Amycolatopsis sp. NBC_01480: one gene and its partner. The protein of the gene in region 1 interacts with the protein of each later gene in a pairwise test. Links are inferred from orthologs where the notes say so. Each region holds a gene or a part of one and is shown on either strand. Other genes may lie near its edges. The genes, in order: OG371_RS12905 and dnaE.

What was found.
Region 2: the proteins of OG371_RS12905 (region 1) and dnaE interact in binary tests that used the Escherichia coli proteins (3 or more experiments, as listed by UniProt). The link is inferred for Amycolatopsis sp. NBC_01480 from one-to-one orthologs.

What each region holds. Positions count from the first base shown.
Region 1 is NZ_CP109442.1:2,716,921-2,720,217, forward strand. The notes cover bases 23-3,013. They hold OG371_RS12905 (DNA polymerase III subunit gamma and tau), read right to left. Parts: upstream 2,609-3,013; coding sequence 437-2,608; downstream 23-436. Other genes in these bases: OG371_RS12900 (N-acetylmuramoyl-L-alanine amidase), read left to right, coding at 23-387. Also shown: more of OG371_RS12900, read left to right, coding at 1-22; OG371_RS12910 (spermidine synthase), read left to right, coding at 3,054-3,297. UniProt on the Escherichia coli protein: Part of the beta sliding clamp loading complex, which hydrolyzes ATP to load the beta clamp onto primed DNA to form the DNA replication pre-initiation complex.
Region 2 is NZ_CP109442.1:1,025,180-1,029,573, reverse strand. Bases 206-4,293 are described here. They hold dnaE (DNA polymerase III subunit alpha), read right to left. Parts: upstream 3,937-4,293; coding sequence 406-3,936; downstream 206-405. Other genes in these bases: OG371_RS04810 (GNAT family N-acetyltransferase), read left to right, coding at 206-400. In the rest of the region: more of OG371_RS04810, read left to right, coding at 1-205; OG371_RS04800 (hypothetical protein), read left to right, coding at 4,313-4,394. UniProt on the Escherichia coli protein: DNA polymerase III is a complex, multichain enzyme responsible for most of the replicative synthesis in bacteria. This DNA polymerase also exhibits 3' to 5' exonuclease activity. The alpha chain is the DNA polymerase catalytic subunit.

The DNA of each region.
Region 1 (3,297 bases):
CGCGCCGAAATCGGCAACGCCGCGAACGCCGACGCGGTCGTCTCCATCCACGCGGACGGATCGACGTCGGCAGGCGCGCACGGCTTCCACGTGGCGTACTCGTCACCACCGCTGAACGCCGCCCAGGGCGCCCCGTCGACAACCTTGGCCCGAGCCCTCCGCGACGGCCTCCGCTCCGACGGCTTCACCACCTCGACCTACATCGGCACCGCAGGCCTGTCCCCCCGCTCCGACCTGGCCGGCCTCAACCTCTCGACCCGCCCGGCGGTTCTCGTGGAATGCGGCAACATGCGCAACGCCGCGGAGGCAGCGCAGATGTCCTCGGCCCCTGGTCGCGCCCAGTACGCCGCCGCGATCGCTGCTGGTATCGAGGCTTATCTGGGGTGACTCGTGAGTGTTCATGACGGTTAGAACCGTCACGAACACTCACGAGCTTTCAGTCCAGGGGGCGGGCGCCGAGGTGGTCGGAGAGCAGTTTGCGGGCGATCTCGTCCGGGTCCTGGTCCGCTGGGATGGGCGGCGGAGGCGGGGCGGGGCTCGCGTCCTCGGAGTAGATGTCGTCGTCGTCCTCGTCCGACGGCTCGGGCGGGAGCGGGATGTCCGGCTCGCTCGTGGCCACCTTCGGGCGGGACGGGGGCTCGGGCGCGGGCGTCGGGCGGGTCGGTTCCGCGGCGGGCGGACGTTCCACGGCCGGACGTTCTGCCGGAGCGGCCGGAGCATCAGCAGCAGGAGTGGCGGGGGCGGCGGCCGAACGTCGGGTGAATGAGCGTTCCGGGGCCGTCGCGGCCGGTTGGGCGGGCGTCGCGGCGTGGGGGGCGGCCGCGGCGGGCACCGCGCCGTGGACGCAGCGGACCTGCCACTCGCCGCCCAGCACGTCGGTCAGGGCGCCCGCGATCTTGCGCGTGTTGTCCTGGTCGCCGAGGCGGCGGGCGAGCGGCTCGGACTTGTGCGTCAACGTCACCGCCGAACCCTCGACCCCGACGACCGTCGCCTGCGTGAGCATGGCCTCGAGGCTGCGTCCGCCGGCGAACTTCCGCAGGGACGTCAACAGCTGTGGCCACACATTCCGGATCGCCGCGGCGTCGATTCCTCCCGAGGAAGCAGGCGGCGCTTCAACGGCCGGTTCAGTCGGCGCCGGCTCCGAAGGTGCTGGTGCGGTTACCTCCTGACGGGCAGGCGCAGCCTCGGCGGCAGGCGCAGTTTCCGACCGGGCCGGGGCGACGTCAGGACGAGCGGGCGCAGCCTCTGCACGAACCGGTGCAGCGTCAGGGCGAACAGGTGCAGCCTCGGCGCGAGCGGGAGCAGCCTCAGCGGGCGCGGCTTCCGGACGTGCCGGAGCGGCTTCCGAGCGATCCGCCCCAGCCGGACGTTGCGAAGGCCGTTGGTACGCGGGCGCCGCCGCCCCGCTGACGGGCGGCTCGACACCGGCGGCGCCACCACCGCCACTGACCGTCGCGCGGCGTTCCAGGCGTTCGATGCGGGCCAGCAGCGCCTTTTCGCCGTCCGTGACCGAGGGCAGCAGCATCCGCGCGCACAGCAGTTCCAGCACGAGCCGGGGCGACGTCGCGCCGCGCATCTCCAAGAGTCCACTGTGGACGATGTCGGCGTAGCGGGACAGCGTGCCGAGGCCGATGCGCTCGGCCTGCGCGCTCATCCGGTTCAGTTCTTCTTCCGGCGCCGCAACCAATCCGCGTTCGCCCGCCTCGGGCACGGAGCGCAGCATGACGAGGTCTCGCAGCCTGTCGAGCAGGTCGGTGGCGAAGCGGCGCGGGTCGTGGCCGGCGTCGGCGAGGCGCTCGACCGTGCCGAACACCGTGGCGGCGTCCTCGGCCGAGAGGGCGTCGACCATGTCGTCGATCAGCGCGACGTCGGTGACGCCCAGCAGCGAGACCGCGCGCGGATACGTGACGCCCTCGGGCCCGGCGCCGGCGAGCAGCTGGTCGAGCACCGACTGCGTGTCACGCGCCGAGCCGCCGCCCGCGCGGATCACCAGCGGGTACACGGCCGGCTCGACCTGGGCGCCCTCGGCGGCGACGTTGCGCTCCAGCAGCGCACGCATCGCACCCGGCGGGATGAGCCGGAACGGGTAGTGGTGCGTGCGCGAGCGGATGGTGGTGAGCACCTTGTCCGGCTCGGTCGTGGCGAAGATGAAGATCAGGTGTTCCGGCGGCTCTTCCACGATCTTCAGCAGGGCGTTGAAGCCCTGCGTGGTGACCATGTGCGCCTCGTCGATGATGAACACGCGGTAGCGGGACTCGGCGGGTGCGTAGAACGCTTTGTCGCGCAGCTCGCGGGCGTCGTCGACACCACCGTGGCTCGCGGCGTCCAGCTCCGTGACGTCCACGCTGCCCGGGCCTTCGGGCGCCAGCGCGCGGCAGGAGTTGCACTTGCCGCACGGGTCCGGGGTCGGCCCCTCCACGCAGTTCAGCGAGCGCGCCATGATGCGCGCGCTGGAGGTCTTGCCGCAGCCGCGCGGCCCCGAGAACAGGTACGCGTGGTTGATGCGGCCCGCCGCCAGCGCGGTCCGCAGCGGTTCGGTCACATGCTCCTGGCCGACAACCTCGGCGAAGGTCGCCGGACGGTACTTTCGGTACAGCGCGAGAGCCACGCAGCGAGACTACCGGCACCCCCCGACAACCTCGCCGGTGCCGGGTCCCCGCCCCGGCCGGCCCCTCGAAACGCGGCTGGTCAGCGTGGTCGGAACGGTCGCCCACACCCTGCCCCCGGCTGGCCTGCCCGGCTGGCCTGCGCGCCTGACCGATCCAGCCGGCCAGGCTGCCGACGACTCCACTTCGCCCCCGCCTCCACCGGACTTGTCCACAACCCCGCCGCCCTGTGGACAACCTCTTCGCGCACCTGATCCGGTCGGGGGGCGCCGGTAGAATGGGACTGGGGCAGCCCCCCGAGGTGTGGCGGGGGACGTCCATGGCGGGGGTGACTGCGCCGGGCCTAACTGCGACGCCCCCGACGGATCCGAAGCCCGGACAGACTCCGACCCGGCCAACCGACCCCCGACGAGTCGACCAACTGCCCCTCGAAGAGAGGAATCACCGGTGAGCCACGCCCGTTCGGCCCGCGGCCGCGCCCAGGACGGGCCCAAGCCGGGGCGCTACCCGGTGCGGTTCGGGACCGCGGAACTGCTGCGGGACGCCGACCGGCCGAACGCCTGGCTGATCTCGGTCGACGGCGTGGCGCAGTCCTACGTCGACCTCGACGATCCGGCCAACCTCGAGTTCGACTACGTCCGGCGGCTCGGCGACATCGTCGACTGCCTGCCCGCCGGGCCCCTCGACGCGC
Region 2 (4,394 bases), 1.7 Mb from region 1 along the record:
GGACACCTACCGCGTGCCGTCGCGGGACGCGGTGACGCGGCACTTCGCGGCGGTCCTGGCCGAAAACCCGAATCAGGACGCCATTTTCGTCGCCGAGACCCCCGACGGCCGGGTCCTCGGCATGGTCGAGGTACTGCGCCACCCGAGCCCGCCGGAGCACCAGATCCTGCGCCCGTTGCCGTCCGCGGAGATCCACACGGTCGTCCTGGGCGACGCCCGCGGCGGCGGAGCGGGCGCGGCGCTACTGGCCGCGGCGCAGCAATGGGCCACCGGCCAGGGCATCCGGTACCTGGCCGCCGGCATCCATCACCGCAACGCCGGCGCGGTGCGTTTTTACGCCCGCGCCGGCTTCGCCGACGCCGGTTTCCGCTTGGTCAAACGGCTGGGGAGCCCTTCGTAACCGGCTCAAGCGCCGATCGAGATGCCGCGGATCCCCTTCAGCTCGCCGGCCAGCGAGGCCGTCGCGTTCACCGAGTAGTTGTCCAGCACGAAGACGGTTTCCCGGCTGCCCGCCAGGACAAGGTGGACGGGCGTGTCACCGCGGTGGGCGGTGAGGGTGCCGCGCAGCTCGGCGACGACGTCGCGGTCGAGCTTGACCGCGTCCGCGCGGATGACAAACGGGGGCGGGCCGTCGGACGGGTTCAGCTCGGCGTCGCTGATGTCCAGGGTGATGACGTTGCCGCCGAAGACCGACATCTTGTCGTCGCGCCAGTTCACCCGGCCCTTGATCGCGACGGCGGAGTCCTGGACCAGCTCGGCCTGCCACATCGAGTAGGACTTGGCGAAGAACAGCACCTCCATGGACGCGTCGAGGTCTTCGACCGCGACGATCGCCCAGGGCTCGCCCTTCTTGTTCACCCGGCGGTCGACCACCGAGATCATGCCGGACAGCACGACCTCGCCTTCCTTGGGCGCGTCGTCGATCAGCTGCGCGATCGGCTTCGGCGCGTGCTGGCGCAGGATCCGCTCGGCGCCGTCCAGCGGGTGGGCCGAGACGTACAGGCCGAGCATGTCCCGCTCGTAGGCGAGCAGCTGCTTGCGCGGGTACTCCTCGTCCTCGAACTTCAGGTGGGCCAGCGGCGACGACGAGGCGGCGACTTCCGCGTCGCCCTCGTCCTCGCCGCCGAAGCCGAACAAGTCGAACTGCCCCATGGCTTCCTGGCGCTTGAGCGGCACCACCGCTTCGACCGCGTCCTCGTGCACCTTGACCATCGAGAGCCGGGTGGTGTCGAAGGAGTCGAAGCCGCCGGCCTTGATCAGCGATTCCAGCACCCGCTTGTTGCAGGCCACCAGTTCCGACTTGTCCAGGAAGTCGCTGAACGAGGTGTACTCGCCCTTGGCCTTGCGGGTCTTGACGATGGAGTCGACCACGTTCGCGCCGACGTTGCGGACCGCGCCGAGGCCGAAGCGGATGTCCGAGCCGATCGCGCGGAACTGCAGGTTCGACTGGTTGACGCACGGCGGGAGCACCTTGATGCCCATCCGGCGGCACTCCGCGAGGTAGATCGCGGACTTGTCCTTGTTGTCACCGTTGGAGGTCAGCTGGGCCGCCATGAACTCGGCCGGGTAGTTGGCCTTGAGGTACGCGGTCCAGTACGACACCAACCCGTAGCCGGCGGTGTGGGACTTGTTGAACGCGTACCCGGCGAACGGGAGCATGACGTCCCAGAGCGTCTGGCAGGCCTGCTCGGAGAAGCCCTTGCCGAGCATGCCGGCGCGGAACTGCTCGAACTCCTTCTCGATGATCTCTTTCTTCTTCTTGCCCATCGCGCGGCGCAGCAGGTCGGCGCCGCCGAGGCTGTAGCCGGCGAGCTGCTGCGCGATCGCCATCACCTGCTCTTGGTAGACCAGCAGGTGGTAGGTCTCGCCGAGGATCGGCTCGAGCGCGTCCTTCAGCTCGGGGTGGATCGGGGTGATCCGCTGCCGTCCGTTCGAGCGCTCGGCGTAGTCGGTGTGCGCGTTCGCGGCCATCGGGCCTGGCCGGTACAGCGCGAGGACCGCGGCGATGTCACCGAAGTGCGTGGGCGCCATCGCGCGCAGCAGGCTTCGCATGGCCGCGCCGTCCAGCTGGAACACCCCGAGGGTGTCGCCGCGGGCCAGCAGCTCGTAGGTCTTCTTGTCGTCGAGCTCGAGGGTGGCCAGGTCGATGTCCCGGCCGTGGTTCTCCTTCACCGCGCGGACGGTGTCCTCGATGATGGTCAGGGTCGACAGGCCCAGGAAGTCCATCTTCAGCAGCCCCATGTCTTCACACGAGGGGTAGTCGAAGCCGGTGATGGTGGAGCCGTCGTCGCGCCGCCACAGCGGGATCACGTCGAGCAGCGGCTCGGACGAGAGGATGACCGCGCAGGCGTGCACGCCGGCGTTGCGGATCAGCCCTTCCAGGCCCCGCGCGGTGCCCATGATCTGGGAGACCTCGGGGTCGGTGTCGGTCAGCGTGCGGACTTCGGTGGCTTCCTTGTACCGCTCGTGCTGCGGGTCGAAGATGCCCGAGAGCGGGATGTCCTGCGCCGCGATGGGCGGGGGCAGGGCCTTGGTGATCCGGTCGGCGATGGAGAAGCCGGGCTGCCCGAAGTGCACCCGCGCCGAGTCCTTGATCGCGGCCTTGGTCTTGATCGTGCCGAAGGTGATCACCTGGGCGACGTTCTCCGCGCCCCACTTTTCGATCGTGTACTGCAGGACCTCGCCGCGGCGGCGGTCGTCGAAGTCGAGGTCGATGTCGGGCGGGCTGACGCGCTCGGGGTTGAGGAACCGTTCGAACAGCAGGCTGTGCTCGATCGGGTCCAGGTCGGTGATGTGCAGGATGAACGCGACCAGCGAGCCGGTGGCCGAGCCACGGCCGGGGCCGACCCGGATCTTCTCGTTCTTCGCCCACCGCACCAGGTCGCCGACCACGAGGAAGTAGGCCGAGAAGCCCATCTTCGCCATGATGCCCAGCTCGCGGTCGATCCGGTCCTGGTACTCCTGGGTCAGGCCGCCCGGGAACCGGCTCGGGACGAACTTCTCCACCTCGTCGCGCAGCAGGTCGTCCTCGGTCTTGCCCTCGGGCACCGGGAAGCGGGGCATCCGATCTTTGAAGTCGAACACCTCGGCGTAGGACTCGACCCGCTCGGCGATCATCAGCGTGTTCTGCGCCGCGCCCGGGACCTCCTTGTCCCAGTACTCCCGCATCGCCTCGGCCGACTTGAGGTAGTAGCCGTCGCCGTCGAACTTGAACCGGGTGGGGTCGTTGAGGGTCTTGCCCGCCTGCACGCACAGCAGCGCCGAGTGCGCCTCGGCCTGGTCCTGGGTGACGTAGTGCGAGTCGTTGGTCGCCACCGGCTTCAGATCCAGCAGCCGGCCGATCTCGAGCAGGCCGTCGCGCACCGACCGCTCGATCGGCAGGCCGTGGTCCATCAGCTCGAGGAAGAAGTTGTCGGCGCCGAACAGGTCCTTGTAGTCCGAGGCGGCCTGGATCGCCTGCTCGCGCTGGCCCAGCCGCAGCCGCGTCTGCACCTCGCCGGACGGGCAGCCGGTGGTGGCCATGATGCCCTCGTGGTGCTCGACCAGCAGGTCACGGTCCATCCGGGGCTTGCGGTAGTAGCCCTCGAACGACGCCAGCGAGGACATCCGGAGCAGGTTCCGCAAGCCCTGGGAATTGCGCGCCCACATCGTCATGTGCGTGTACGAGCCGGCACCGGAGACGTCGCCGCCCTCACCGAACTCGTCCGACCCGCGCTGGTTGCGCTGGCCCCAGAACACCGGCTTCTTGTGGAACCGGCTCTCCGGCGCCAGGTAGGCCTCGACCCCGATGATCGGCTTGACCGGGCTCTTCTTCGCGACCCGGTAGAACTCGGCCGCCGCGGACATCGTGCCGTGGTCGGTCATCGCGATCGCCGGCATCTCCAGCCGCTCGGCCTCGGCGAGCAGGGGCTTGACCTTGGCCGCGCCGTCCAGCATGGAGTATTCGGTGTGCACATGCAGGTGGACGAACGAATCGGACACGGTTGACTACTCCCTGAACTCGCGGCGCCGGCACTGCGGACCCCTACGTTAGTGACTCGCGGACGGCTGTCTTCACACCACGCTGGTTGTCACCCAAAGTTACCCGGCGCTGCCCTGGGTAGCGCTCCGGCGTCTTGTTCAGAATGGCTTCCTGGCGCGCTTTCCGGCCCGCGGCCGGGTCTCGGTCAGCGGGCCGGCGCGTTGACACGGTCCGCCGCTCGCCCCTACCGTCGTAGCGCAAGACATCGGATGTTCCGGCCGTTCGAGGCCGGTGCCACCCGCCGGCCGATGTGTACCCCCTGAGCACCGCAGCCAGGAAGGACACACCGAAATGTCTGATTCCCCGTTCTCCCGCGCGTTCCCCCGCCGGACCGCGCTCCGCACGATGGCCGTCGCCGCGGTCGCCGTGCCGG